DNA from 4 places in the Chryseobacterium amylolyticum genome. Region 1 is predicted to be linked to each of the others. Evidence: riboswitches for the same ligand, from Rfam matches in the RefSeq annotation. Region 1 holds a riboswitch; each other region holds the start of a gene.
What was found. A riboswitch is a leader RNA that binds a small molecule or an ion and turns the genes downstream of it on or off. The one in region 1 is predicted to bind cobalamin.
Positions count from the first base shown of each region.

Region 1 (7,902 bases):
ATTTGTCAGGTCTTCAACGGAAAGATCTTCACGGATAATTTCATATTCTACACTTTCCGGATCTGCTTCCACATTATTTTTCCTTATTGTTTCCAGTGAAAATGCATATGTCCAAACTGTTTCCAAATTATTTTCTGACAATTTATCAAACAAATCTTTACTGATAGCTTCTGTCCTGATTCTTGAAAATACAGTTATATTGTAGGTATTATTGCATTGTATACACCGGTAAATTAACCATATATCAATATTCTTTTTTTGAGCATTCAGTCTGAATTTATCGCTGCATTGAAATCTGTAGCTGTTACAATGATTGCATTTCTTTTTTAGTAAGGGAGTATTTTTCGCTTTTACCTCCCATATATGTATAGTACTCATTACTTATAGTTGTGCTTAATATTCTTTGTAGGATTTTTTCCATATTATTCACACTCTGCAGTAAAGTTGATATGCATCTGATTTTACTCAAGACTCTTTTAAGATTAGTTTGCTGTAAGTTTCGTCATTGTTACAGACAAAATACAGACACAGTTGCTTTTACAGGCACTGCAATAAATAATATGATAAAATGAAAACCTGTTCAGGTAGAATTACCCAAACGAAAGAACGATCAGCCTGTGGTTATTGAGACTGATACTAAGCGATAATAAGTTTAAGAGTTGTTCTCAAAACAAGTTGTTTACTTGGTTATGATAAAAGTAGTTAATTTTATTGAAGAACAGTGAGTTTTTACATTTAATTCCAGGTAAGTAAATTTGCACCCCATTTGCGGGAAAAATTGAACCATACAACAAACAAAAATTGAACCATACAACAAACCTGTCTTTTCCGTTTCTGACGAACTTTGTGGTATTAAAATCATCAAAATGAATCAGATTAATAAAATTTACATCAACGGCGAATTTGTTACGCCGAGCGGAACAGAAACTTTTGATCTTATAAGTCCAGTTACCAATCAAAAAACAGGCGAAGTAATTTTGGGAAATGAGGAAGACACCCGAATGGCCATCGCAGCAGCGAAAAAAGCTTTTAAGACATTTTCAAAAACAACAAAAGAAGAACGCATTGGTTTTCTTAAAAAGCTGCATGAAGCGGTAAGCAAACGGGAAGATGAACTAGTTTCCGTCATGGTCAATGAATACGGAGGAACATTACAGTTTTGCAGAATGAGCGTTCAGAATGCAATTTCTGCCTTTACAACTACGATCAAGACCTTAGAATCTTATAGTTTCGAAAGAACAGCCGGATATTCTAAAGTACGTTTTGAATCTCTGGGTGTAGTAGGAATCATCACACCATGGAATGCCAGCAACAGCTTTATCTGCAACAAACTCGCAACCGCTATTGCTGCCGGATGTACCGCCGTTATCAAACCCAGTGAAATGAGTGCTGCCCAGACCCAGCTGCTTACTGAATGTTTTCATGAAGCGGGCTTGCCTGAAGGAGTATTCAATATAGTTAACGGATTAGGAAACGTAGTAGGAGCAGAAATTACTCAGCATCCTGATATCGCTAAAATATCCTTCACCGGATCTACATTGACCGGAAAAGCGATTGCCAAAGGGGCTGTAGATACGATGAAAAGGGTAACCTTAGAACTTGGCGGGAAGTCTCCCAATATCATTCTTGAAGACGCTGATCTTGATAAGGCTATTCCTATGGCTGTTTTCGGAGCTTATATGAACAACGGGCAGGCATGTATTGCCCCTACCCGGCTGCTTGTTCCCCAAAACCGGCTGGATGAGGTAAATAAACTCGCTAAAAAAGCTGCAGAACAGGTAAAGGTGGGAAATCCTGACGAAGAGGACACTCTTGTAGGCCCTATGGTAAGTGTCAGACAATTTGAACGCGTACAAAGTTATATCCGGCTGGGGCAGGAAGAAGGCGCAACTCTGCTGGCAGGTGGTGAAGGTAAGCCGCAAGGTCTTGAAGACGGTAACTTTGTAAAGGCAACCATCTTTACCAACGTACGTAATGATATGCGTATTGCCCAGGAAGAAATCTTCGGACCTGTATTATCCATTATTCCTTATGCTGATGAAGAGGAAGCCATTGCGATTGCCAATGACACTCATTATGGTCTGGCAGCTTATATCAGCTCTTCTGATCAGGAGCATGCTGAACGTGTAGCCGCACGGATTGATGCCGGTAGAATATGTATCAACGGTTTTTCACATGATCCTTATGCTCCTTTCGGCGGCTTTAAACAAAGCGGGATAGGACGTGAATATGGTGTATTCGGGCTGGAAGCTTATCTGGAGCCAAAGGCTGTTATTGTATAAAAAATTATATTCATCACAGTACAATGTTCTAAGAGCATTTTGCTGTGATGATGCTAAAAAGTTTTGTAAGTTTGAAAAAACAACAGATCAAGAAATAACATTCGAGCCATGAGTGAAAATAATATTCCTTTTCCCATCAATTACTCCTGTCATTTTACAGAATTCAGGGAAGGAGAACAGTTTGCGCGGATTCACAGCCTGGGACTTGTTCTTTCCGGGGAAATGGAGCTGAATGACGGGATCACCAAAACGATATTCAAAGAAGGTGAGCTTTATTCTGCAAGAAAAAACCGTTTGGTGAAGTTTGCAAAATATCCTCCTAAAGATGGCGAAATCAAAACTGTAACCATTTATTTTGATGAAGCTATCTTACGGGATTTCAGCCGTGAGTACGGATATCAGGCAGAGAAGAAAGAAAATGTACCCGCCTATATAAAACCCAATCAGAAGGCATTAACTTCTTTTATGTATTCATTGCTTGCCTACGAGGAATTACCTTCATCTCAAGAACTTCTGCGTCTCAAACAAAAAGAAGCGTTACTTCTGATGCTGAACTACGACCCCGGTCTTAAGGATATTTTATTTGATTTCTCAGAACCTCATAAAATTGATATCGAATCTTTTATGAATAAAAATTTTCACTTCAATGTCAATGTAGAGCATTTTGCCTATTTAACGGGAAGAAGTTTATCTGCCTTTAAAAGAGATTTTCAGAAAATATTCGGTATTCCACCGAGACAATGGTTACAGCACCGGAGATTAAAGGAAGCCCATTTTCTGCTAACCCAAAAAGGAAGATCGGTTTCTGATGTTTATCTGGATCTGGGGTTTGAAAATCTATCCCATTTCTCTTTTGCCTTTAAAAAACAGTTTGGTTATCCTCCAAGCTCATTACAGGCAAAATAGAATAAAAAGTGAGCAGGCTATTGCAGTTATCCATGTTTTAACTCTTTAAAATATCAGATCGTGTCATGAAAATCACGACACGATCTGAATAATTGAATCTAATTATTGTAAAGTTTTTTAAAGTGCATATTCCACAGAAGCTTCTTTAGCAGCAGCTACCATTGCTATCAGAGCTTTTTCGGTTTCTTCCCAATGTCTTGTTTTAAGCCCGCAGTCAGGATTTACCCAAAGCTGGCCGGCAGGAATTACATTCTGGGCTTTTCTCAGCAGCTCAATCATTTCTTCTTTTGACGGAACCCTTGGTGAATGGATATCGTATACCCCGGGGCCGATTTCATTCGGATATTTAAAGTCTGCAAAAGCATTCAGAAGCTCCATCTGGGAACGGGAACATTCTATCGTAATTACGTCTGCATCCATATCAGCAATATTTTCAATAATGTCATTGAACTCCGAATAGCACATATGTGTATGGATCTGGGTAGCATCCTCTACTCCGCTTGCTGAAATTCTGAAGGCTTCCACTGCCCATTTCAGGTAATTCTGCCACTCGGTTTTTCTTAACGGAAGGCCTTCTCTTATCGCAGGTTCATCAATCTGAATAATTCTGATCCCTGCTTTTTCCAGATCCACCACTTCATCACGGATCGCCAATGCAATCTGCCTGCATGTTTCCGAACGTGGCTGATCATCACGTACAAAAGACCATTGTAAAATCGTAACAGGACCTGTAAGCATTCCTTTCACCCATTTCTCAGTCTGGGATTGTGCATACTGAGACCAGTAAACCGTCATCGGAGTTGGGCGGGAAACATCACCGAAGATTACAGGAGGCTTTACGCAACGGCTTCCGTAACTCTGTACCCAGCCGTTTTTAGTGAATACAAATCCTTCCAGCCGTTCTCCGAAATACTCTACCATGTCATTGCGCTCAAATTCTCCGTGAACCAGTACATCAATTCCGATGTCTTCCTGCCAGCGGATTGTTCTTTGCGTTTCTTCTTTCAGCAGCCTGTCATACTGTTCTGCTGTCAGTTCTCCTTTTTTGAATTTTGCTCTCCAGCTTCTTACTTCTGCAGTCTGCGGAAACGACCCGATAGTTGTTGTCGGGAATAAAGGAAGCTGTAATGCTTTTTGCTGTTGTTCTTTACGGATTCTGAAGATATTAATTCTTTGCGTATCCTTTTCTGTTACAGCATTAGCTCTCTGCTTTACCTGATCATTATGAATAAGAGAAGAAGTTCTTCTGCTTTCAACTGCTTTTTTATTTTCTTCAAAAGCTTCAAGAATCTGATCAATTTCTGTTTCCGATACCAGCTCTTTAAGCGTTACTACTTCCGTTACTTTCTGTTTGGCAAAAGCCAGCCAGTTTTTAATTTCAGGATTAAGATTGGTTTCAAAATCAAGATCACAAGGGGAATGCAGCAATGAGCAAGATGGTGCGATCAAAACTCTTTCAGAGCCTAATTGATTCACTGCTTTTTTTATCAGAGACAATGACTTTTGATAATCATTTTTCCAGATATTTCTTCCGTCAACCACCCCTAATGACAGGCTTACACTTTCAGGAATAATGTACAGTATATCATCCAGCTGTTCAGGATTTCTTACAAGATCTACGTGCAGCACATTCACAGGAAGTGAAGCAGCCAGTGATGCATTATCTTTTAATCCTTCAAAATAAGTGGCAATAATAAATTTCAGTTTTGGGAAACGTTTCCTTATTTCAGCATATACAAAATGATATGTTTCTTTTGCCTTCTCATTTAAATCCAATGCCAAAAAAGGTTCATCAAACTGAATCCATTCTGCGCCCTGATCCTGAAGTTTGGTTAAAATTTCCGAGTATACATGAAGAAGGTTTCCGGCCAGATCCAGCTTATCAAATCCTTCTTCTTTTTCTTTTCCCAATAACAGATAAGAAACCAGCCCGATAATAACCGGTTTGGCATTGATCCCAGCCTGCTTTGCTCCTGCAAATTCATTGAAAATTTTATCTGAGCTCAGTTTAAACTGCTGGTTTTTATAAAATTCGGGAACAATATAATGGTAATTGGTATCGAACCATTTGGTCATTTCCATTGCTGTGATATCCAGTCCTTCTTTCTGATATCCTCTTGCCATGGCAAAATAAAGATCCAGCTCAGAGTTATTCTTTTTAAGAACCACTTCATGGTAGCGGGACGGTATTGCCCCCACCACAAGGCTCATATCCAGAACCTGATCATAGTATGAAAAATCATTACACGGAATAAGATCTATTCCTGCTTCTTTCTGAATATTCCAGTTTTGGTTACAGATATTTCTGCCTGTATTCAGAAGTTCTTCCGGAAGGATTTTACCTGACCAATACTGCTCGCAGGCTTTTTTGAGTTCTCTTTTGCTACCAATACGCGGATAGCCCAGAATGTGAGTTTGCATTTTTTAAACTTTTATATTAAAACTTGATGTGAAGTCTTTTTAAATGCTTCTTAATGCTTAACGAATAGAAATTCCGGGGAAAATGGCATAGCAGACCCTACAGTTTTCACAGGAGAAAACGTACTTATCTGATATATCATCTGTATGACCCAAAGCTTCAGACCGCGAAAGCACTGTCAATCCAGTAAAGGCAGGTCTCCTGACTTGTAACAGTTTCTGTCATCCTTCCCGCTTTGGCAGTGGATATGCAAGGACAGAAACCTTTGGCGTGTTACTTACAGTTGCGCGACAGCTCGTGATTTGCACACGATTCCCTATTAATCTACGTTAAGTAAAACCTTTTCTGTTTGATGAAGTATCTCTAAAGAACTGTACTTTTACTTTCAGCAGCTGCTTTCTGTAAAAGTTTTTAATTTTGGGTAAAATTAACAATACAGAATAAAAATTCAGTCAAAATGCAATAATTAAGCAAATAAAACTGTATGAATAACAATTGAAAGCATATTATCCTGTATCTTTGACCGTTTTTATAATTTTAAAGAATAATATTCTGTGGAACAACTCGATGATAAGGATTTACAGCTGCTCAGGCTGCTCCAGAAAAATGCCAAACTGACCGTAAAAGAACTTGCAAAAGAGGTAAACCTCTCTGCTTCTCCGGTTTTTGAAAGAATAAAAAGGCTTGAACAGGAAGGCTTCGTTAAAAGATATGCTGCAGTTCTCGATGCTGAAAAGCTCAACCGCGGATTTACCGTTTTCTGTCAGATCAAGCTGAAAATTCATGACAGATCTGTCGGTTATGATTTTGTAAAAGAGATTCTGGAAATAGAAGAAGTTGCCGAATGCTACAATATTTCAGGGGATTTTGATTTTCTTCTGAAAGTACAGGTAAGGGATATGAAGCATTACCAGGATTTCGTATTCAATAAACTGGGCTCCGTAGATTCTATAGGAAGTACCCACAGTACTTTTGTGATGGCTGAGGTAAAAAACAACCATGGATTGATGATATAATTTTTTAAAGTTCACGTTACAAATAAAAAATCCGTCATTATTTGACGGATTGTGTAGTATTTTTTGCGGCTGATTAATTCACTGCCGGATTTATAACTCCTGTTGTTAAACTTAATGATTTTAACAGGCTTTTACTGTCGAACTGCAGTGTTGCATAATGTTTGCCTTTTTTAAAAACAAGTTTTGACCCTCCGGGGAATTCACTTCCTGCACCCATTTTCTGTACCTTCGCACCGTATTTACTGAACTTTGTTTTACAATCCTGCAATGTACTTTTGTTCATGATAAGACCGAAAGGAAGCCCTTCTACTACTATTGGCCTGTCGTCTGAAGTAACAAAAAACATTTCATTAACTGTATTATCCTTTCCCAGACTGGTATACATTTCAAGCCCTGTCTTCATTGGCCATTTCACATATTTTTCTTCATTGGCATCTTCATAAAAAACCGGCTTTACATTCAATGCTTTTGAGATTTTATCGGTTGTCTGCGGGAAAATAAATTCTGAATTCCTGTCTAATAAGGAATTTAAAGCTGCTGTTTTCTGTGAAAATGCGGTTACACTTAATGCCAGAAAAAAGATTGTTACAATAAACCTGAATGATTTCGTCTTCATGGAATAATTTAAAATTCTAATGATTTGAAGGTTAAAGGTATTAAAATTACATTATTCAGTCCTACAAAACTTTAATAATATTTCCCTTTAATTATTTTATTTTTTTGCAGAACTACAATAAACTTCCCATTTCTCCTTTGATATTTCATAGATATAATTCAATGAAGAGCTTTCTCCAAAATAGCTTACTTCCTCTTCACCTACTTTCTCTGCTCCAATCCTGCCGATTGCTATTTGTGAACGGACATTATCAGCTCCAATCTGAAAATACACCTTTTCAACATACTGAAAAATATAGTTTAACATAGCGGCTTTCACAACCGGATTTATTCCCTTACCCCAGCAATCCACCGAATAAAAGGTATATCCTATAAAGATGCTGTTTTCACTGGGATTATAATCATAAAAGCGGGTACTTCCTACAATCTTTCCCGTGAATTTGTCAACCACCCGGAATGCGCCTTTACTTTGAATGGCTCCGTCAAAAAACACTTTAAATACATCTTTTTTCCATCGGTCTTTACTGGGATGCTGCTCCCAGACTTTAGGATCTGCCGCTGCTGCATACACTTCTTCAAAATCTTCTTCCTTCAAAGGATATAAATCTACTTTTTCAGTTTCTAAATGAGGCTGAATATTAAATTTCATATTATTTCTGTTAAA
Region 1 is NZ_JBPCHX010000007.1:211,562-219,463, reverse strand. It holds gene ACR1PO_RS19540 (DUF1062 domain-containing protein) at 1-378, opposite strand, end outside; gene ACR1PO_RS19535 (aldehyde dehydrogenase family protein) at 867-2,282, shown strand; gene ACR1PO_RS19530 (helix-turn-helix domain-containing protein) at 2,391-3,188, shown strand; gene metE (5-methyltetrahydropteroyltriglutamate--homocysteine S-methyltransferase) at 3,306-5,609, opposite strand; cobalamin riboswitch at 5,782-5,966, opposite strand; gene ACR1PO_RS19520 (Lrp/AsnC family transcriptional regulator) at 6,162-6,623, shown strand; gene ACR1PO_RS19515 (hypothetical protein) at 6,697-7,239, opposite strand; gene ACR1PO_RS19510 (GNAT family N-acetyltransferase) at 7,336-7,887, opposite strand.

Region 2 (7,902 bases), on a different contig from region 1:
ACCTTTACAATAAAATACAGGAGTACAGCCATTATAATACCTCCCAAAGCAACAGAAGCTGTTATTATGGAATTATGATAAGATTTCAGCTTTTCGCTTTCTAAATAGGTTTCCCTATTATGATTATCAATAATCTGATTAATGGATCTCAGTTCGTTCTGCTTTCTCCTGAAACGCATTTCCAGGTATTTTTTGTTATACTGCTGATAGAAATTCTGTTCTCCCAGAGCAAGATAATTATCAGCTAATTCTTTGTAGATGCCTTCGTTCAAAATAATATCTCCTGTATTTTTACACAGGTTTTCTGCTTTTAGCAAAAGATTGATTGCTGATTGATTTTCATGTTTTTGCCTGTAGATTTCAGCAATTCCTTTCAAGGCAAATGCTTCCAGACTTTTAGCATGATTTTTCCGGGCATAGTCCAAAGACTGAACAAAAGCTTCCTGTGCCTTATCAATTTGATTGAGATTAAGATAGCAGTATCCAATGTTATAGTATACCACACTCATATTAGCGTAGGTGGTTTTCCCGGAAGATACTTTTTCAAAATTCTGTATCGAAATAAGAAACTTTTCCAGGGCAATTTCTGAATTAGACTGACTCTTGTAAATCATTCCCTTTATAGCATAACTTCTTGCGTTTTCAATATATTTGAAAGGAGTTTCCGGTATTCTGGCCAGATACTGATCGGCTTCATTCAAAGTTTCTAAACTCTTATTGAATAGTTCCATCTGCTGATATTGAATGGCAACAGAAATAAGAACGCTTGCCTTGCTTTTGAAATCATTGGTTTTCTGCGAGAGTTCCTTAGCTTTTAAAATATACTTTAAAGATTCCTCGAAGTTTCTTTTGGCAATATTCGCTGTGGAAAGCAGCATGTAAATATCAATGGATGTACTGATATCCGGATTTTTCCTTAATAATTGTTCTCCGGTTTTAATGGTATAATCGGGGTTGTCATAAATTTCAAGCCGGGCTTTTCTTATTAATTCACGGTCCGGTATTTTCTGAGCTTTTATAACGATACAAAAAGACAGAAGGATTGAGGTTATTATTTTAAAAAAGAGTTTCATACAGTTTTACTTTTACTGATTTCCTGAATATATGTATTGGGAGACATTCCGGTGACAGACTTAAAGACCGTAGTAAAGGCACTGTGTGATGAAAACCCTGAATACTCTGCAAGATAGCTCACTTTATAATTGAGAAAAGTAGAATCATTCTTTAATAATTGTACAATATGATTGATTCTTAGTTTGTTGATATAGCCGTTAAAATTTTTCTCCTTGTTATTAATAACTTCTGAAAGGTATTTCGTGTTAACCTCCATTTGAGAGGAAAGCATGGATAACGACATGTTTTTATTCAGATAATGACCGGATTTTTCGAATTCTTCAAGTTTGCGAAGAATCTCATCTTCTTTTTCCCTTGATATTTTGGTAGAACCGGAATCTTTTGCTGTTGAAGTAGCCTTCTCTGGAATGGCAGATTGGGACTTGCGACTGATCTGTTTTTCAAAGAAATCAAATTGTTTTTTTAAGTCTTTACCTTTACTTTTAATACTTAAAAAATAAGCGAATAGTCCCAAGATTATCAAAGACAAAATGAGTGCTAACGACCAGAAGGATTTAACAAACATCAGCTTTTGAAATTCAATATTTTTATTCTGACTGGTTTCCACAAGTTTTACAAGATACCGTATTCCTTCCCTGGAACTGGCATCTGTTTTTGTCTTTAGATCATTGCAGAGTTTATTGTACCGGTGGTACTTTGTATCATCATGAAGTGCATAATAGCTGCGGGATAATGACTCATAGATTTTAATTTTTAAATTATTGAAAGGCAGATTTTCAATCAGTGAAAGTCCGGCTTCCAGCTTTTCAACAGACGCTCTGTAATCCTGCTTCAGAAAATAATATTGAGATAGGTTTTCATAGGCAAGACCTAAGAGAAATGGCTGGTTTTTCTGATGCTCAAGATCATCAATAATACTTTTTATAAGAGGTTGATATTCGATAAGTTTATTTTGTTTCAGCAGATAGGAAGAACGGAAAATCCTGTTTTCCAGTTTTAATATTTTATTTTCTTCATTCTGACCGCTGAGGTATTGATTGCTTTTGTCCAGATTTTGCAGCGCTGTGGAATAATCCCGGTTGATCCCTGAGTTCAAAGCCTGAAGCTGATATAGTTTTGCGGTAGTAACTCTTAGAGCCACATCGTTACTTTTAAGAAGTTTCTGATCAGACAGGAGATAACTGATAATTCTCTTAGACTGATTGTATAAACCCAGATTCTGATACTGATCAGCAAGGTTATAATCACCGAAGATCTGCATAAAATAAGAAAGATTATTGTGCAGGTCAGGATCTTCTTTTTGAGCAAAAATATTTACAGATTGTACATAATCACCTTTCATAGCAAAAGCCTGGGAAATAATATTCTGAAGGATCATTTTGTGTTCTGTATTCTGATCACTGACAAGAATTCCCTGAGTATAGCTGATACATTCGTCAGAATTCTGATAGAGTTTCAGAAATGCCTTATCTGCCAGGATAGTAAAGTCAGGACCGGATTGTGCATTGGTGATAATGGAAAAGCCAATGAAAATAACAAGGAGAATTTCTTTGCTATGATCAAATAATTTTTGAATGAATACTGGGTTGTTTGTGTTTTTTTGAATAATTCGGGTAAAATCCATATTCAAAATATTGTTTTCTTATATGTTTGATTATTAATATTTTAAAAATTATATTCTTTTGAAATTCACGAATTATGAAAGTCAATTTCTTTGGGTGTGGTAAATATTATATTAATATTGTTTTCACCAATTAAAAAATCTAAATATAATAAAATATGAAAAATTTTTACAAAATGTCAATGAAAATATTAACAGCTTGCCTTTTTCTGAAATTGGGTATTGTGAAAGCTCAGCTTACTGTAATAGGCCTGGGGAATTATAATGTAGGAGCTGTTTCAGATAATGGAGTAGTAAGCTTGCATACAAGTGCAGGAGCTATATATAAATGGAATGCATCGGGAGGACTTGTACAGATAGGTTCAATATCAAACGGATATCCTGCCGCGGGCAGAACCATAGTTTCGAATGACGGGACCAAGATCTCATCTTCCGTTACAAATGCTGCAACAGGTTTCAATGAAATCTCGACTTATGATGTAGCTACGGGCACATGGGTAAACAGGGGAGGGCTGGTTCCTGCCGGCTGGGATGGCAGTGTAAGTTCTACCTGGGGGATGACAGCTAATGGTAATACAATTGTGGGGCTGGGATTCCTTACGGCAGCTAACGCACATGCTGTGAAATGGGATGAAGTAAACGGAATGGTAGATCTGGGAAGTATTGTTCAGGGACGAAGCTCCAGGGCAAACGCAATCAATGCTTCAGGAACGGTAATTGTCGGATGGCAGGACGAATCAAACGGTACCAGGAGTGGTGCGAAATGGCAGGATGGAGTAGAAAGCTTTATTACAGATAACAATGGAAATAATGTTGGAGAAGCGGGAGGTATTTCCGCAGACGGAAGTACAATCATCGGTTCAGCCAATCCTAATCCCTATGTTTGGAATGCAGTAAGCGGACTTACTTATATTACGCATCCTAATGCATCATTCAGTTTCAAGGGAGGAGCAACAGGAATTTCAGGGGATGGAACTAAAGTTATTGGATATTACAGAGCATTCGGAGCGCCTCCAATGTCTGGCGAGGGTTTTATATGGACCTCTGCCACCGGAAGAGTTAATCTGAATGATTATGCGGTATCCTTAGGAATTGCCACCAATGGAGTAACGATGGGACTTCCTCTGGCTATTTCTCAGGATGGAAAGAAAATTGCCGGAATGGGTGTGAATGCTTCCAATCAAATGGTTGCTTTTTATCTGGATGCATCTGAATATTTATCTGTGAATGATGTGGTAAAAGAAAAAAACAGCATGGGTATTTATCCTAACCCGGTTACTGATATTCTATATTTTAAAGGGACAGGAAAAATAGACAAGGCAGAGATTTATAATTTGGTTGGACAAAGAGTGAAATCATTCAATACTGTAGAAGGACAAATTGATGTTTCATCCTTGTCAAAAGGAGCTTACATTCTGGAATATTCTGTGAAGGGAGAAAAGCAACAGACTTATAAATTTATCAAAAAATAACATATATAAATAGTAAAGTAGTGGGATGAATGGCTGTTTTCAATATTGAAAGCGGCTGTTCTTTTTTGTTTACATACCCAAAAGATAACATTTTTAAGGCGAAGCACGGTTTTTTGTTGAATACACATAAAAAACTATCTTTGCAAAAATTTTGGTTTCCAGTATTTTGGAATGAAAAGGGAATCGGGTGTAACTCCCGGACTGTCCCCGCAACTGTAAATCGCAACACAAGTTTCTGCAAAAAACCACTGTTTAGCAACGGGAAGGGGCAGAATGCGAAAGTCAGGAGACCTGCCAGGATTATAACAAAAAACATATTGCTTTCGGAGGAAAAGTAAAAAGGTATGGATATAAAAAGATCTTTAATACTGCTTTTTTCATCGTATGGTTGTTTTCTTTTTGGCCAAGAGAAAACCATTGACACTATTTATGTTTTCGACAACCAGATGAACAGGGTGAAACTTTTTCATCCCGTAAAAATAATTTCAGCAGAGGATGCTGAGAAGAACTCCAGCAACCTTTCGGAACTTCTGAGATTTCAATCACAGGTATTTATTAAGGAAAATGGCCGTGGCGCTGTTTCTTCACCTTCTTTCAGGGGGACTACCGCCCAGCAGACTGCATTTGTATGGAACGGAATTAATATCAATTCCAATTTTCTCGGACAGGGAGATATCAATAATATCGCATTGTTCGGATATGATCAGATCGGAATAAAAGCCGGCGGCGGAAGTGTTGTCTATGGAAGCGGAGCCATTGGGGGAAGCATTCACCTGAATAATACCCTCGATTTTAATAAAGGTTTCCATGGTTCTTTATTTTCTGAAGTGGCTTCCTTTAATACTTATAATAATTTTGTAAAAGGTTCTTACAGCAATGATAAGTTCAGCTTTAAAGCTTCAGGAAATTACTCCGTAAGTGAAAATGATTATAAGGTAAGTGACCTTAACTATGTCAACAGAAACGGGAATTATTACAATACAACGTTCAATGTAGGGGCATCCTATAGAATTACGAACGATCATAAAATTTCATGGCAGAGCCAGTTTTTTGATTCCTCACAGCATTATCCGGTGTATGAGGAAACAGGGACAAAAACTAAATATAAAACGCAAAGCGTAAGGAGCCTTCTTTCCTGGGACTGGAACAAAACAAAGTTCAGCAACTCTTTTAAGGCTGCCTATACAGAGGAGAATTTCCAGTATTTCGGTTCGTTGACCCAACCTAAATCCAGCAGTGGAACCGGGAAAAATTATATTTTTAAAAATGATTTCAATTATTTCCTGAATTCAAAATGGAATTTTAATCTGATCGGAGAGTTTCAGGTCAATAAAGGAGAAGGATATCAGAACGGAATATCCAGTGTCAGCAGAAATATAGGTTCCGTTTCAGGGCTATTGCGATATTTTGCAACGAAAGACCTGCGTTTTGAAGGTGGATTTAAAAAAGATTTTGTGGAAGATGTGAAATCACCGTTAATGTATTCATTCTCCGGAAAATGGAGCGCTGCAAAATGGTATGATGTGGGCATTAATGTCTCCAAAAATTTCAGATATCCGTCATTTAATGATATTTACTATGAACCGGGCGGAAATAAAGACCTGAGACCGGAAACCTCAACTCAGGTGGATATGACTAATGAGTTCAAAGTAGGAGATTTCAGGCTTAGCCTTTCTCCTTATTATATGAATATTACAGATCTTATTGTATGGCTGCCAACTGCTAAAGGGTACTGGCAGGCTTTTAATGTCAATAAAGCAGAATCTTACGGGCTGGAATCTCAGCTTTCTTTCAGTAAACAGCTTGGAAGTCATAAAATCCATGCAAATGCAGGATATTATTATGCAAAATCTATTGATAAAGAAACAAACATGCAGAGACCTTACGTTCCTATACACAGAGGAACGGTTAATCTGGATTATGAATATGGTTTCTTTAAATTTTTTACCCAGGCATTACTGAACGGGGTTACCTACACCACAAGTGATGAAAAAAGGTCAGAAGCTATAGATCCTTATTTTCTTTTAAATATGGGTGTTTCTGCAACCCTGGCAAAAAAGTATACCTTAGGGTTTAAAGTGAATAATCTAACCAATACATACTATAAAACCGTTTCTTTCAATCCTTTACCGAAAAGAAACTATAGCGTGTATGCAGCAATAAATTTTTAATAATTAAAATTGAATAAATTATGAAAATAACTAAACTTTTAACTGTATTATTTGCAGTGGTACTATTGTTTAATATGTCTTCATGTACAAGTGATTCTGAGGAATTTGAAGTTTCTCCGATCACTTATCAGAACGGATATTTTATCTCTAATGAAGGTAATTATAACAGCCAGGGAGCTAAAGTAACTTTCGTGACGAGAGATTTAAGCCTTAAGCAGGATGATGTATATGGTTATAACAACAATAAAGATATCCTGGGTGATGTTCTTCAGACCATTGGTCTTAACGGAAATAAAGCTTATCTTGTTTTGAATAACTCAAACAAAATTGTTGTAGTAGACCGTTACACATTTAAGAAATTGGGAGTAATCGCACAACAGCTTGATAATCCGAGAGGAATTGCTTTCGCTAATGACTTTATCTATGTTGCTAATACCAATTTCAGTGCACATACTCAAAGTATAACAAAGTATAAAGCTTCGGATTATTCATTTGTAAGCAAAATTAACATGACTGAAGTTTCTGATAAAACGGTAGAAGCGGGAGGAAATATTTTCGTACAAAATGCTTCATCAGGGTATGGAAACAAGATTACTTATATCAATACTTCCAACGACAGCAAAACTGAAATTACCGTTCCGAATGGTCAGATTGGAAACACTGTTTCTTACAAATCCAACGTTTACACAATTGCTTCCACGGCTACAGATTCTTACATCTATAAAATTTCAGGTACAGGAACTCTTACACCGGTAATTACACTGACAGGAATTCCAAGTGCTACCAACCTTCAGATTGATAATGACAAATTATACTTCAGTTCAGGCAATAAAGTGTACACAACAAGTTTAACTGCTCCGACAGTTCCTTCCAGCCCATTATTAACAGCTGCAGATGGAGGTCCTTACTTTACGTTATATGGATTTAATGTTATTGACGGAAGAATTTTTGCTTCAGATGTAAAGGAGTTTACACAAGAAAGCGAAATGGTTGTATACTCAGCAGCTACAGGAAATAAGATTGTTACTGTAAAAACAGGAGGTATTGGGGCTAACGGAACTTTTCTGAACCCATAATAATTTATTACTTCTAAAAATAATTTTTTATTTTTTCATCATTTGTGTTTTTTTCCGGCCGGTTTCTTCGAAACCGGCCGGCTTTGTTTTCATAGTAAGCAAAAAAAATCCGGCGGGATGGAACATCCCGCCGGATTTTTTATATTTTATAACTTGATTATATTGTCAATCCCAGTTTCTCAGCTTCAGCTATCACAAACTTAGTAGCTTCTTCCTTTTCATTGGGAATTTCACCCTCCAGAATGGCTTCTTTTACTTTTTCCTTTAAAATACCGATTTCACGGCCCGGCTTAAGATTGAACATTTCCATAATCTCTTCACCGGTAATAGGCGGCTGGAAGTTTCTTACCTGATCCTTTTCTTCCACTTCTTTGATTTTTACCGCTACATATTCAAAGTTTTTTTTGAACTTCTCCTGTTTCCTGGAGTTTTTTGTGGTAATATCTGCCTTGCAAAGGGTGAAAAGATCTTCCAGATTTTCTCCGGCA
Region 2 is NZ_JBPCHX010000011.1:28,747-36,648, reverse strand. It holds gene ACR1PO_RS22150 (tetratricopeptide repeat protein) at 1-1,073, opposite strand, end outside; gene ACR1PO_RS22145 (AraC family transcriptional regulator) at 1,070-2,698, opposite strand; gene ACR1PO_RS22140 (T9SS type A sorting domain-containing protein) at 2,878-4,167, shown strand; cobalamin riboswitch at 4,303-4,480, shown strand; gene ACR1PO_RS22135 (TonB-dependent receptor plug domain-containing protein) at 4,512-6,338, shown strand; gene ACR1PO_RS22130 (YncE family protein) at 6,359-7,414, shown strand; gene ACR1PO_RS22125 (CCA tRNA nucleotidyltransferase) at 7,572-7,902, opposite strand, start outside.
Region 2: linked by a shared signal. The riboswitch ahead of ACR1PO_RS22135 (TonB-dependent receptor plug domain-containing protein) and the one ahead of metE (5-methyltetrahydropteroyltriglutamate--homocysteine S-methyltransferase) in region 1 are both predicted to bind cobalamin.

Region 3 (7,902 bases), on a different contig from region 1:
GCCCTCTGAATGTAAATTCATCTTCGTCATCGTGTTTACAGGCAATCACTCCTAAAAGGAAAAAGGATAAAAATCCGGCTTTTAAATAAGTAAAGGTATTTCTGTTCATGTTTTAAAGTTTGGTTATTTGTATAAAAAAGCGAAGTGGGCAGGGATATTTCCACCCTCCGTTTTCCATTTAAAGTGTCCGTTTTTATCAAAGCAGTACACCAATCCCATGGATACGTAATTTCTGGCATCTGTGATGTAGATATCTTCTGTGATGGGGTTTACGGCAATTCCGTAAGGTGTTTTAATAGCGGCTTCATATTCTTTATCAAAAATACTGTTGGCGATAATCTCTTCTGTTTTCACATCAATAATCCCAAATGATTTTTTATAGCTGTGGGTATTGTAATTGAATTCATTGCCATAGAAATAGAGTTTATCATTCACGATCGTCATTTCACTGACTGAGAGATGAAAGTTTTTCTTGACAGTTCCTGTTGCTGCATCTATTGCATAAAGATTGGAAGGGACATTATAATAATCTCCTCTGGAGCTTACATACAGATCACCGTAATTGTCCTTTTTAATGTGATGAAGGTTAATAGCAACTTCTATTTTTTTAATTTCTGTAAAAGTATTCAGATCGATTACGGAAACCGTATTATCATAATCAGGAGCTTTGTATCCTCCGGAATTGGCTACAAATAAGGCATTTCCTACAATTTCCAGTTCCTCCGGCTGATAGCCTACCACTACTTCACGCTGGATAGAGAGCGATGTTGTATCGATTTCCACTACTTTTCCTTTTGGAGCTTTCGGGTTAATAGCTACAGGACCCGCATAGCTGCTGGCATAAACTTTCCCGTCTTTGAAGGCAAGATATCTGCAGTTTTGCAAAGGAATAGACGTAATGCGTTTAGCTGTTCTGGCATCCAGCACTTCTATTTTGTTGGAAACATTGACAACAATATAAAGTTTGCTTCCATACACTTTGATATCATTTCCTACATCACCGAGTTCTTTTACCACATTGGGATTGATTTCCGCGTAAATATTTCTGAAATAAGTTCCTTTGGTATAATCAAAAAAATCCAGGGTACATTTGTTACTGCCCATATTCCCTTCATTCAGCATGTAAAAGCCTTTTATTGCAGTATTTTCTGAAGGAAGCCCTTCTACCACTTCCTGACGGACAATAATATCATCTGTACGGCATGACGTAAGAAAAGCTAAGACAAGAAATAAAAAATAAAAGTTTAGTTTTCTCATAGGCTAAAGTTTAGAATAAGTTTAAAATTTCTTCCGGGCATCGGATAATTGATAACCACATCATAGTATTGATTGAAAATATTATTCATCTCAAGGCTTACTTTAAATTGATGATTCGCCCAGCTGAATTTTTTCTGAACAGAGAGATCATGAGTATACCATGGCTGCACATAATTGTACTGAATATTATCCTGGTTCACATCATATCTTTCTCCCACGTACATTGCGCTGTAATTGAAGCTCCAGTCTTTATAATCTGCCATCAGACTGAAAGATCCGCTATGCCATGGTGTGTAAGGAATCTGATTTTTGTAGAAAGTATCTTCAGGATCACTCACATCTTTTGCACTCTGATAAGTATAGGAAAGCAAAGGTCTAAGAGTTACTTTTCCCAGCTGAAGTTCTGTCTGTACATTCACATCAGCACCAATGATTTCAACCATTCCAAGGTTCATCATCAGCCAGCGGAACATGCTTCCGTTGGGAGCGGCTACAATTTTATCCTGTACTTTATTGTAGTAACCATCAACTTTAGCATAAAAGGTTTTAACGAGACGGTTGCTATAATTCTTCTGATAGGTAAATCCAAGATCATACTGGTTGGTAAATTCCGGCTTCAGGTAAGTGTTTCCGATATTGGTATAATAGAGATCATTGAAGGTTGGAAGCCGGAAAATCCGTTTATAGAATGCTCTGAGTGTCAGTTCCGGGATGATCTCCGGCTGATAGCTCATAAATACGGCTGGCGTCCACTCCCTGGCATCTCCCGGTCTTTTGTTTTTCCTTACTTCTTCAAATGTAAAAGTTCCTAAAAGGCTTCCCAGAATTTTGAACCTGTTCCACTGATAGGTTGTTGCCAACGCTACCAATGTGGTATAGCGCGTAGGATATGAAAAATTATCCAGATTGGCATCCAGATTATTGTACTGAAAATCCCCGCTCAGACTGACATCCCAGTTGGGTGTGATTGAATAGATATTGGATGAGGAAATATAAAACTCCCGTTGAATATAAGTGTTATCGGTATGAATGACAGACTGTGAGCGAACCGTATCCATAAAATGGGTATAATCGTATGCGAATTTTGCTTTCAGCTGTGTTTCAAATTTCGGGAACAGCTTTTTTCTCAGCTTGGCCTGTACAAAATAATTTTCATCAGAAAGTCTCGCTCCTCTTCCTCCAAAACGTCCGTTGACTATAGGTGCCGGCATTCCGCGGTCTGAAATATACCCATACCCTCTGATATTCCAGCTTCCGTTATTTAAAATTCCATTTAAAGAAGTTTCAAAACGTTTTGCCTTGATATCTGAGTCCTGTCTCCTGGCAATGGTATCATAAGCCTGCTGCCCGTCAGGATATTTCTTGGCATACCGAAATCTGTAAATTCCGTCACTCTGCATAAATTCTCCACTGAAGCTGGCAGAAACCCTTTCTGAAATCTTCTGCTCCAAACGGAATGACGGATTGAAAAGGTCTATGGAAGCACTTTTTGCTCTTATTGTAAGATTCGTTTTTCTTGTTCCTTTAAAAACAGGCGTTTTAGGCTGTAAATAAATAGACCCTGAAGAACCGAAATCTTTTGCCGGCTGAAAAATCTCACTTTTCTGACCGTTGTACAATGATATCTCTTCAAGATCATCCAAAGAGTATCTTCCGAGATCAACCAGTCCGTTCTGGGCATTTCCCAACTGAATCCCGTCATAAAAAACCCCTACATGCTGGCTTCCCATGCTTCGGATATTAATGGTTTTCAAACCACCCAATCCACCATAATCTTTAATCTGGACACCCGAAAAATACCGCAGCGCATCTGCTACAGAATGACTGTTCAGTCTTTCCAGCTGTTCGCCCTGTAAAGTTTGTGCAGGAAGGATTTCTTTGAAATTCTTTTTATAAAGGTTGATTCCTTTAATGGTTTCTTCCTGAAGACTGTCTTTTTTTCTGGTTTGGGAAAGCACAAGATGGGATGTTAACACCAGTATAGTGAAAACAGCTTTATAAATTGCAGAAGTAGTTAGTTTTGCCACCATTAGCTCATTTAGGGATAATGATGACGCTAATGGATATAAGAATACAAGGATAAAGCACAGCGGTCACTGCACAGAATCATTGATGTCCTAAGCTTTATTCCACGAAAGCGTCAAACGATTATTTTCTGGCAGGTCTTCTGACTTACTCCATTTTTGAAATCCTTCCCATTCCTGAAAACAGTGGATATTTTTCTTCAAAAACTTTGGTGCGGAGCTTACAGCAGCGGGTCTGTTCCGGATTTTCACCGGATTCCCTTTTAAGAGCTTTTTACGGCTCACCAAATTCCGGCAAAGATAAATAATTATTCCTAATACCCAACTAAAATCATGATTTATAAACAATTAAAGCTCCCGAAGGAGCTTTAACATGATTTCAACGAGGGTTTTCTTTTTAAATTCCAATATTCAGGAAAATACTGAATCTTGATTTGGCTTCAATATCTCCTCCCGCCAGATGAGTATACATCGGAAGCATGACTTCACTTCCCAGGCTCAGCTTTTTATAGGAAGCTTCAAAGCCTAATTTTCCGTACAAAGCACTTCCTGCTGTATTGGGCAAGGCTTCATCAAACTGTTTATTCTGTGCATACACTTCACCCTGCACTCCGGTTTTTACAGAAAAGATCGACTTTTCGTTTCCTGCAACCTGATAAAAACCTGTTGCGGCATAGTTCCATTGGTTTCCGAAACGGTAATTTTTCTTGTTCTCTGTTTTGATCGTATAGTCTGTATTGACCAATACTGCGACCTTATTCTTTTGAAATTTATAATTCAAAGCAGCCTGATAATCCCAGCTTCCGGTTCCCAGCTGAAAACTTGGATTGACACCGGATGCTCCTTTTTCATCAAATTTTCCCAGAGGAATTTTCACGCCTAAACCTCCGCTCAGGTGATGGAAATTATCTTTAGAATTCATCAGCTGGTAAATTCCCATCAGATTCATATCCCCTACTCCATTGATTTTGATATCTCCCTGCATGGTCCGTTTTTCATGGAAATGGAAGGGCAGACTTGCATAAACACTTAGTTTTTTAGTCAGTGGAACTTTCCCCCAAAGCTGTAAAGTATTGAAATACTGATCCTGCGTAAGGTCTTTTACAAATAAATTTTCTTTGGCTTTGTAATGTTGTGCAAAGTATTTGATTCCGATAAACTGTGGATTCAGCAAAGATTCAAAACCGGAAGAACCGTTTCCTGCTGCACAACCGCACGCATCACAATCATCATCAAAATCGAATCTGCTAAAAGTTTCCGGAGCAATATAAGCGCTGTCTCTTATGGCCTTCGCCTGATACTGATTCAACAGGATCAAACTTAGTATCATTATAATCTTCTTCATGTCTTCTGTAATTTATTCTGCAAATTTTGGATTGGAGATAAAACTTTTATCTGATAATGTTTTCAGGAACGCAATGATGGATTGTTTTTCCTGGCTGTTCATGGCAATTCCAACATGCCCGTTCTGTTTCAGCTGGGGATCAAGATTGGGATTATCTTCCACCTGATCTGAATAGAAATTGAGTACTGCCTCTAAGGTGTAAAATCTTCCGTCATGCATATAAGGAGCAGTATATTCCACATTCCTTAAGCTGGGGACACGGAATTTCATCCAGTCTGTCTGATTAAGGGTAACCCTGTAACGTCCGGCATCTTTGAATTCTGTATTGTAATACATTCCTGTATTTCGAAAACTTTCATCAGTAAACAGTTCTCCGCTATGGCATGAAGCGCATTTCTGTCTGAACAATACCATTCCCTGAGATTCTGCCGAAGTAAGCTGCTCTTTTCCCTGTCTGAATCTGTCATATTTTGAATCCGCAGAGATTAAAGAAGCCATAAACTGTGATAATGCTTTTAAAATTCTTTCGCCGGTAATGGTTTCATCTCCATAAGCTTCTCGGAACAGTTTTTTATATTTCTGATCATCTTTTATTTTCGAAATCGCTTCCGGTATAGAGCTGTCCATTTCATTCACATCTGTAATCGGGCTGATGGGCTGTTCATTCAGATTATGAATCACACCGTCCCACATATATCTTTTCAAAAAAGCCATATTCTGAATGGCTGGCGCATTCCGGATTCCTATTCTGTCATCCACGCCATGGCTTACGGTATGGCCGTGATGAGTAAAAGCATTTTCCTGGATATGGCAGAAACCGCATGAAATGGTATTATTCCTGGACAGCCTGCCTTCATAGAATAATTTTCGTCCCAGCTCCACTCCGTTTTTTGTCACCGGATTGGCTGATTGATCGAAAGTCATTTCCGGGAAATAAGACGGAAACTGCAGATTGTAGGCTTCGTCCTTTTCCAGCGGTTGTATCACCTCATCAGAACATGAAATAAAGCTTAATACGAATACAAGCAGCACCAGTATTGTTTTGATAAAAAAATTAATCATTGTGAACGTGGTCTACTTTGAACATTTTTGTAAGATTATTGGTAACGTCTACCAAATGCTGGTTGGAACCCATCAGCATGTCATTGGCTGTGGTAAGAGTAAGGGGTTTGTCTCCGCTCAGAAACTGGTTCAGATCCGCAAGAATATGAACTGAAGGACGAATTTGTCCTGTTACTCTGGCTGTTGTTGGAAAGTTTAATGTGATTTCACGGTAAAGATCCGGAGTATTATTGGCTGTGGTATTCCCCATATTTCCGGTATGATTCATGAATTCTTTTGATGCAGCATCTGTTCCATATTTCCCTTCCAGTTTTACAAAAACATATCCTGCTGCCCATGACCAGGACATTCCTTTCTGCTTGGCCTTCGTCCAGAATTCAGCCTGTCCGTCCTGTCCTAATAAATAGGCTTTCTGACTGATCCCTAAACCGAATCTTATTTTTTTATAATTGTTTTTCGGAATGCCATCCAGATTAAGGTAGATAATTCCGGCTACGGCATCTGCCTGATCGACAATAAATGCACCTTTATCAGGATTGTTTTCATTGTATTTAAATTCATTTCCATTTTCATCTATCAATGCGATATTACTGATGACGTATTTCAGAGCAGAAAAATTATGTTTCTGACCGTTGGAAGAAGTCTGAACGGTCTGATTCAGGACAATGTCTCCTACGTTATTAAATCCGTTTTCAAACTTGATCTGAAGTTTTCCTGGCGCAGTATCCTGTGGGTTATCATCATCTCTGCTGTTTTCGCACGCTGTAAAAGAGAATAAAATAAAGGCAATACAGAATAGTGATAAAAATTGAGAAATTTTCATTGTTGATTTTTTAAGTTGAATGCAATTTTGAATGTGTTATTTTGAATGTGAAAAACATTCTTTTTACCGTAAAAGACACAGAAGTTTTTACACTTAAATTTTTTAAGTGATAAGCCGTATGTATGATAAGAACACTTAAGCTTTTAAAAATCAAAGATTTTTAATTTAAATAAGCTTTTGTGGCTTTTGTGGTTGAATAGTGATAGTTTTAACTTAAAAAACCGGTGGTTTGAAAATATGGGTCAGAAACAGAAAAGAATAGGCTGTTTCGTAAGTGAAGTTGAAATTGAAAAACGGTCGTCTTTCCGTAGCATTAATCGCTGTAGTTTCAGGAAGGATATAAATATCAAGAATTTTCTGTCCTGAGTTTTTGAGTTTCTGAAAAGGGGAAGATTCTGAATCATTAGCTTTGGCCAATTCTTTACTCAGGTAACATTTTCCATTACAGTGAATCTCGGGTCTGTTTTTATTAATACAGAGAACCTTAACGATATAATCATAATTTACAGCATACTCTACCACAGGCACTAAAGGCCTTAGCACCATATAAAAAGTAAAAAGTATGCTGTAAAACAATTTCATGAGTTTATTTCTTACTTATCGCTTCGTCATATCTTCTGCTGATTTCTTTCCAGTTGGTAACATTCCAGATTGCGGTAAGATAATCTGCTCTTTTATTCTGATATTTTAAATAATAAGCATGTTCCCAGACATCAATTCCGAAGATAGGAGTTCCTTTTTCTTCTACAACATCCATCAGAGGATTATCCTGATTTGGAGTTGAGGAAACGAATAGTTTTCCGTTTTTATCTACAGAAAGCCACGCCCAACCGGAACCGAAACGGTCTGCTCCTGCCTTAGACATTTTTTCTTTAAAAGCATCCATACTTCCGAAAGTTTCATTGATTGCTTTTGCCAATTTTGCAGAAGGCTGGGTGTTTTTCTGAGGGGTAAGAACCGTCCAGAACAATTCATGATTGTAATGTCCTCCGGCATTATTTCTTACTGCAGCAGGCAGTTTTGATACATTGGAAAGAATCTGAAACAACGTTTCTTTTTCCTGTGGAGTGCCTGCAATGGCTTTATTCAAATTGGCTGCATAAGCTGCACCATGTTTTGAATAATGAATTTCCATCGTTTGGGCATCAATATTTCCTTCCAGAGCATTATAAGCATACGGCAGAGGAGTCTGCTTAAACTGAGCCAGTACAAACTGAGCCGCGAAAACTGCACTTAAGGCAGCTATTTTCATAATCTTCATAACGTTTTTGTTTATGGTTGAACAATGTTTTCTATTAGCTGAAGATGGGAGATGGAGGCTGGAAGTAATGAATGCGGTAACATAATTTCTTCAGCTTCTATTTACCTTTACAGCCATCTCAAAAATCGCC
Region 3 is NZ_JBPCHX010000003.1:566,869-574,770, reverse strand. It holds gene ACR1PO_RS11270 (cell surface protein) at 1-109, opposite strand, end outside; gene ACR1PO_RS11265 (YncE family protein) at 124-1,257, opposite strand; gene ACR1PO_RS11260 (TonB-dependent receptor) at 1,254-3,287, opposite strand; cobalamin riboswitch at 3,398-3,585, opposite strand; gene ACR1PO_RS11255 (transporter) at 3,679-4,626, opposite strand; gene ACR1PO_RS11250 (cytochrome-c peroxidase) at 4,639-5,688, opposite strand; gene ACR1PO_RS11245 (MbnP family protein) at 5,681-6,511, opposite strand; gene ACR1PO_RS11240 (hypothetical protein) at 6,725-7,093, opposite strand; gene ACR1PO_RS11235 (superoxide dismutase) at 7,098-7,772, opposite strand.
Region 3: linked by a shared signal. The riboswitch ahead of ACR1PO_RS11260 (TonB-dependent receptor) and the one ahead of metE (5-methyltetrahydropteroyltriglutamate--homocysteine S-methyltransferase) in region 1 are both predicted to bind cobalamin.

Region 4 (7,902 bases), on a different contig from region 1:
TGAGATTAAGAGATGCCTATCATCCTCTTTTATGGTTAAGAAACAAAATAGAGAATAAAACGATTCATCCACAGACACTGACTTTAACGGAGCACAACAGGATCATCTGTATCTCCGGTCCGAATGCCGGTGGAAAATCGATTACCCTGAAAACGGTAGGATTATTACAATTGATGATTCAGAGTGGCATCCTGGTTCCGGTTCATCCAAAGTCTGAAATGTTTTTCTTTGAGAAAATCATGACTGATATTGGAGATAACCAGTCCATTGAAAATCACTTATCGACCTATTCATCGAGATTGAAAAAAATGTCAGGAATCATCCGTGAGGCTGATGCCAATACGCTTTTGCTGATTGATGAATTCGGTACAGGTTCTGATCCTGAGCTGGGAGGTGCGCTGGCAGAAAGTTTCATGGAGTTTTTCTATGACAAAAAGAGTTTTGCTATCATCACCACCCATTACACCAATATCAAACTGGTGATAGAACAGCTCCCTAACGCTCAAAACGCAGCAATGCTCTTCAATGAAGAAACTTTGGAACCAATGTATAAGCTGGAAGTAGGGCAGGCAGGAAGTTCATTTACCTTTGAAGTTGCAGAAAAGAATAAAATTCCAAGGTTTATCATCCATTCTGCCAAGAAAAAGGTAGAACATGATATTGTTAATCTCGATAAAACGATTGTAAAACTGCAGCAGGAAAAATTTGAGGTTGAGAAACTGAAATCCGACCTTGCAGAAAGAAAAGAATCTGTAGAAGATAAACGTGATAACCTTCAGAAACTGAATGACCAGCTTCAGCAGAAACTTTTCAATTTCCAGAAGCTGTATGAAGAGGAACACCGTAAACTTCAGTTCGGAAATAAGATTGAGGCATTCATCGACAGCTATACCAAAGGAAAATCCAGAAAGGATGTTGTAAAAGATTTTGTAAAGCTCCTTGAACAGGAAAAATTCAGAAAATTAGGTACCGATAAGGATGAATCCAAACGTCTTCAGGTTGTTAAGAGAAAAATTACCCAACAGCTGAAAAAAGAGGAAGTGATTGAAAAAATTGCTGAAACCAATGAAAAACTGGAGGAAAAACGTAAAACCGACCGTGCTGTGTGGATGAAAGTCGGGCAGCGTGTTCGTATTACAGGAAGCACCAGTGTGGGTACCATTGAGAAAATCTCACGTAATAAAGTGATCGTCAATTACGGCACTTTCAAAACCACGATTGACGCGGATGAGCTTGAGAGAATTTAATTAGTCTGAGGATTAATGTATGCAAATACAGAGAGCACTTTTCAGTGCTCTCTCTTTTTATTTATTTCTTAATGAATCTTTTAATTTTTCTCTTGTATAAAGGTTTTTAATATATTTGAATTCATAAAGTTGTTTAAACTTTACAAAACCGCAAAAGTCACAAAAGGGTTCATTCTAAATGCTTGAGTTCACTGAAGTAAGTTTAAAATGATATCGCAGAAAAGTTCACATAAGATGAAAATCAAAGATTTTCACAAAACTTAGGTGTACTTATTATGCATAAGGTCTGGTTCTGAAAAAACTGAAGTGTTTAAAACTTTTGTGCCTTTTGTGGTTTAAATAACGATTATAAAAGTTTAAACAACCAACCTCCATATATTAAATATCGGATACCTATTCTTAAAGTATTGAACATGGTCAGAAACTTTACTATTCTTTGGATTTTTTATAAAAAAACCCTCATTCCTACCTTGCTGTTTTCGTTACTTATTTCTTTTCTGCTCCCCTACAGAACTGAAACATTTGGATTAAGTTTTCTTTTAATTTTACCGGTTCTTCATTACTTTATGTACGAAGTAAGGTTTAAAAGCGAATATTATTTTTACGCTAATTCAGGATTTTCAAGAACTTTTCTTTGGACAGGAACGATATTATCAGGATTTCTTGTAAAAACTATAACACTGTTCTTATGAGTAAGCTTCATATTGATAGTGTAACAAAATCTTTCCATGAAAGGAAAATTCTGCAGGATATTTATATAGGATGCGAAACAGGGCAGGTTATAGGGTTATTAGGCAGAAATGGAAGCGGAAAATCAACATTGATGAACATTATTTTCGGCACTGAATATGGCGATACTCAGTTTATAAAATATGACAACACTATTCTGAAAAACATTTCCGACAGAAAAAACCGGATCTCCTATTTGCCACAGGAGCTGTTTCTACCCCAATATATAAAAATCAAAAACCTGATTCCCCTTTTTTGTAACCAAAAGAATACTGAATTACTTTTTAATTCAGAGTTTGTACAACCTTTTCTTCATGAAAAACCTAAAAACCTTTCCAAGGGTGAGCAGAGAATCATTGAAACCCTGATGATTATTTATTCTGAAGCGGATTTTATTTTACTGGACGAGCCATTTCATAGTCTTTCTCCTAAGGTTACTGAAGAACTAAAGAAAAATATACTTCTGGAGTCAGCCCATAAAGGATTTATTATTTCTGACCATAATTTTAAAGATGTTCTGGATATTTCTGAACTTATGTATCTGCTTTCAGACGGCCATCTGAAACAATTACAAGATTTAAATGAACTGCAGCGGTATAATTATCTTCCGAAAAGCATTTAATTTATATATTTGAAGGATCAAAAAATTTTCATGATGACTTTCATAAACAAAGCATTCTATTTATCTGCTTTCAGTATTTTTTCTTTAGCCTTTGTAAAGGGGCAGAATAAAGTTCCTTTCGGAGTGGTAAAAGCTGAAGAGGGATATGCCAATGTGCGGGTTCATAAAGACAATTACAGAAAAATTGTAGATAAGATCCGTATGCGCAAAGGTGATGTATTTGTTTATGTAAAGCCTGCTCCGGGAGAAACAGAATGGATCTGGATCAAATATCCCGAGAAACAGGATGATGACAAGCCGTTTGTGCGTTATGAAACTCTTGATAAAGAAGGAATGGTGAATAAAGAGCGTATTGCTTATATTGATCAGCTTCCCGCCTATACCCCTTCCAAATCTAAAAACGGAAGATCACTTATTTTCACCGACAATTCCGATCCTAAAATCCCTACTGCCCAAAGAAGCAAAGTGGTGATTGATATCTATCCTTCCAATGCAGGATACCGTAAAAAGGAAAAAGATGCGGAAGGAAAGCTCCTTACCATTGACAAAGTAAAACCCTGGGGAATCGGAAATGATCTTCCCGAAGGGATGACTGAAATCAAATCAATCAGGGTACAACAACCCGGAAGAGGTTCTGTTTTTGTAAGGGAAGCCATCAAAAACATGTTCCAGCCTACCATGGATTTTGAGAACGTCGGAGTAACTTCCCTTGATAACGATAATATTTTTCTTTATATGATCAACGGTTCAGGAGAAAGCAGATATACAACGCTGTGGACCATCAAGAAAGGAAGGGTAATCAGCCAGATTATTTTCCATAATCCGGAATAAATTCATTATTTTTGCATCCGAAAAGTTTTAATACTTATTCATCACAGAAATTGGTTCTGCATCACTGCAGATTAAAAGGGAACCGTGTGAAAATCACGGACTGTCGCGCAACTGTAAGTAACTGAAGTCTTTATCAAAGATCCACTGTGCGAGGCATGGGAAGGAGATAAATGATGTTACAAGTCAGGAGACCTGCCTTTTTCTTAACATGTAACTTTCGCGATCTGAAGTTGTATTGATCTGATGAATTGTTTCAGGAATTTCCAAAGTTCCTGTCATTGTTCTGTTGTTTTGATATCTCTCATTTCGCTTTAATTAATAATGATATATGACTACAGAAGAAAGAATTGAAGCATCCGAAACCAGAATCTTTAAAGCGGTTTTCCCTAACACAACCAATCATTACGATACCCTTTTCGGTGGTACGGCTATGCAGCTGATGGACGAAGTAGCTTTTATCACAGCAACCCGTTTTGCCAGAAAAAGAGTGGTAACGGTAAGCAGTGACAAAATCGATTTCAAAAAACCTATTCCTGCCGGAACTATTGTGGAACTGATCGGGAAGGTTTCATACGTAGGAAAAACCAGTATGAAAGTAAATGTTGAAATTTACACGGAGCAGATGTATTCCTACGAAAGAGAAAAAGCTATTGTAGGTGATTTTACTTTTGTAGCGATTGATGAATTCAAGAAACCAATTCAGATACTATAAATACTAAAAATTTCGGGCGGCCTCTGGCCGCCCGAAATTTTTTCATTGAAATTATTTCAAAACCTTTTCCGTTTCCAAACTTCTGTTCAGTAAAAGTTCAAAGGCCTCGCCCATTTCATCTGATGCCCTGCTGATCGCATTTTCAAGCATATTTCTGATTTGTCTTTCTGTGACTCCTGCTTCAGTCCAGCTTTTTCCCGCAGTATGGGAATTTAAGATAAACGGCATGATTCTGTCAATCCCGCAGGCGAAAATAGCATCCGGAGTCTTTTCTTCCTCAAACTCAAGCCATAGATTAAAGAACTCTGTACGTAAAGGTTCATCCAGAATCCCAAAGATCTTCTGGGCAGATGCCTTTTCTCTTTCAAACTTTCCTACCATTGCTTTTTCATCAAAAATAAAAGTATCTCCGGCTTCTATTTCAACCAGGTCATGAATGGAAAGCATCCTTATTACTCTTAGTAAATCAATATCTGCACGGTTTTTGGCATAAGGATAAAGGATCTGAGCCAGGATAATGATCTGCCATGAATGCTCTGCTGTATTCTCTCTCCGGGAATCGTCAGCATTGTAATTTCTTCGCTGCACATTTTTCAGAGCATCCACTGCCAGGATAAAATCGATTTCTTTCTGAATTTTCATCTTACTTTTTATTTTTGTTATACTGATCTGCCGGATATACCTTGGTTTTGGTAATCCATTTATTATTGATCTTTTCTTTCGTTATTACCCTTACCTGATCCTCATTGGTCATATCTTCCTCTTTTTCAAGCACCCTGTCCAGCCCTTTGTTCGGAATGACAGCATATTCTGTTGTAAAAAGCCTGCAGCAACCGGACTTACCGTAGGAAATAAGACGTTTGCGTTTGGCGTCTGTTTCAAAAAAATCAAAACCACTCGAGCCCAGGTCTGTAAGTTCTTCACTTTTCACAAATGCCATTCTTGTGCTGTTGAATACATACACATCATAAGAAGCCGAGCTGTAATTTCCCATATTCCCGTTTCTTATCGCCACATCTTCGGTTCCGTCAAAATTAAAATCATCTATAATGACTGAACGCTGGTCATTTGCCAGAGGAATCAGTTTCCCCGGAATCAATTTTTGTCCATGTTCCGGATTTAAAACAAGGTTATCAGAAACAAAACTCTGTACCTTGCTGTTATTATTGTCAAACAATTCTACCGTTCCTTTTCCTCCACATTGGCCATCATTACAATTTTCCACATGGATGATTGCGTTATATTTCTTGGATACATTTTTTATTTCAAACTGATATTGCCCAAAGCATAAAGGGCCCAATAAAAGAAATACCGGCAAGTGTTTATAGCTGTTCAAAATATTCATGGTAATTGTAAATGGATTAAGTGTCTTTTCCTAACAAAAATACGAATCATTATGCCGATCTCAAAATCCCAGGCTCTTTATAATGATAAGTGATAGATGATCAATAGTAAAAATAAAAGATGGAAGTGGCCTATATAGATAATTCTTAAAATTTAAAGTTTTTTTGGTCTTTTTTTGCCAAAATTTATTCTAACAAAAAATCAACACAAAAATTATATAGCTGATTATCAATTAATTAAATTATTTATTTTAAAGATTTCACTACTTTGTATTGCATAATACCATTTTATTTACATATCTTTGTAATGTAAAATTAGAATAGGCTCAGCTAGCTAGGAGCATTTTTCTAAAAATATAACTAATTAACAAAACTTATCAAAGATGAATACTGAAAATACCAAAGCGCAAATGCGAAAAGGAATTCTGGAATTCTGTATTCTAAGTCTCATCAATCACCGTGAAATGTATGTTTCCGATCTGATTGACGAACTGAAAAAAGGAAAACTGGATGTAGTGGAAGGGACCCTCTACCCTCTTCTTACAAGACTTAAAAACGGAGAGTTTCTCTCTTACAGATGGGAAGAATCTACTGGAGGCCCGCCCAGAAAATATTATCAGATCACAGAAAAAGGAAAACTTTTCCTGGATGAACTTCTCAATACATGGAATGAGCTGACAGCCTCAGTAAATCAAATTACCCAACAAAATTAAAAAACAAAGCTATGAACAAGACACTCTCAATAGGACTCGCAGGTTTTTCTTTTACCATAGAAGAACACGCATATATAAAGCTCAGCGATTACCTGAATGCACTGAGAAGCTCACTGGAGGCTTCAGAAGCGGATGAGGTAATGCATGACATAGAAATAAGAATGGTGGAAATTTTCAAAGATTCTTTAGGAAAACGTGAAGTGATCAATGACACCGATGTAGAAAAGGTAATTGCACAGATCGGAAGCCCTGAAAAAATCGAAGAGCAGGAAGAGGCTTATTTTTCCGAAAAAACATCTGCCAGAAAAAATAATTCAGGAACTTATTATACAGATAAAAAACAGCTTTTCCGTGATCCGGAAAAACAAAAAGTAGCAGGAGTTTGCGCAGGTTTAGCTCAATATGTGGGAATGGACATCACTACAATGAGAGCAATCTGGCTTGGGATCTTTATCTTAGGAATTTTCACAGCAGCCATTTCCTCTTCATTAATAGGACTTTTATATGTAATCCTTTGGATCGTACTTCCAAAAGCTGAAACAGCAGCAGATTTCCTGAAAATGCAGGGAAAGCCTATGAACTTCGACAATCTTAAGAATGAGTCTAATAAGCTGGTACAATTTGCCAATGAATCTACTCAGAGGGTCGGAGAAATCTACACTGAAAACAAACCTTATATCAACAATGCAGGAAGCGGAATCTGGAATGTATTTAAGTACATCGTAGGAGGATTCTTCGTACTGATGGCTGTAGGAAGCATTATAGGAGTATTTGTATTATTCGGTCTTTTCGGGATGGATACAGACTTCCCTGGTGCCAATGAAATCAGATTCTATATGGATGATCAGGGGCTGGATAAAGTACTGGCAGCCATGATGGTTATCGGAAGCTTAATTCCGGCAATCCTTTTCAGCTTATTAAGCATCAAGATCTTCTCTCCAAAAACAAAACTGAGAAATATCGGATGGGTTGTAGGAGGTTTATTTCTTCTTCTGATCGGACTGGGAACTTACTTCGGAATAAGCATGGCTAAGAAGGACATGATCTACAGAGGAAGCAAGGAAGATGTGGAAAATGTTGCCATCAATACTACTTCAGATACAGTGTATGTAGACGTAAAACAGGTTAATATCCCTCAAAACTTCAAAGCTTACAACAATAATATTTATTCAGATAAAAGATCCGTTTATGAAGAAGATTATATCTCTGTAGATGTTACAAGAAAACCGGATATCAAAACGCCTTATCTGATCATCAAAAAAGAAGGGAACGGATATAACTTCCCTATTCAGATGACTGTTCCTGTAGAAGTGGTAAATAATAAAGTATTACTTCCGAACTATATAAAATATCCGTATGAACACAGATTCAGAGACTATAGCCTAGATTATGAACTTGTAGTTCCACAAAAAATGGTGGTTATTTCAATGAAAAAAGACCGCATCAATATGGATGGGGATCTGGATGGAGATGGTATCAATGACAACGATCAGGATAATGACGACGACAATAACAATGTACGAATTGAAAAAAATAAAATCACGGTAAACGGTTCCAGTATCGAATACAACTCTGATGATAAAGACAGTATCATTGTAAACGGTAAAAAAGTTCCGAACAGCCAGGCAAAGAAAGTAATTGATTCTGCAGTGTCTACTATCAAGAAATCAAACAAGGACATGGACATCAAAATCAAAGACGGAAA
Region 4 is NZ_JBPCHX010000001.1:1,062,530-1,070,431, forward strand. It holds gene ACR1PO_RS04625 (endonuclease MutS2) at 1-1,247, shown strand, start outside; gene ACR1PO_RS04630 (ATP-binding cassette domain-containing protein) at 1,936-2,598, shown strand; gene ACR1PO_RS04635 (hypothetical protein) at 2,629-3,429, shown strand; cobalamin riboswitch at 3,464-3,643, shown strand; gene ACR1PO_RS04640 (acyl-CoA thioesterase) at 3,758-4,141, shown strand; gene ACR1PO_RS04645 (HD domain-containing protein) at 4,193-4,783, opposite strand; gene ACR1PO_RS04650 (XAC2610-related protein) at 4,785-5,486, opposite strand; gene ACR1PO_RS04655 (PadR family transcriptional regulator) at 5,868-6,197, shown strand; gene ACR1PO_RS04660 (PspC domain-containing protein) at 6,209-7,902, shown strand, end outside.
Region 4: linked by a shared signal. The riboswitch ahead of ACR1PO_RS04640 (acyl-CoA thioesterase) and the one ahead of metE (5-methyltetrahydropteroyltriglutamate--homocysteine S-methyltransferase) in region 1 are both predicted to bind cobalamin.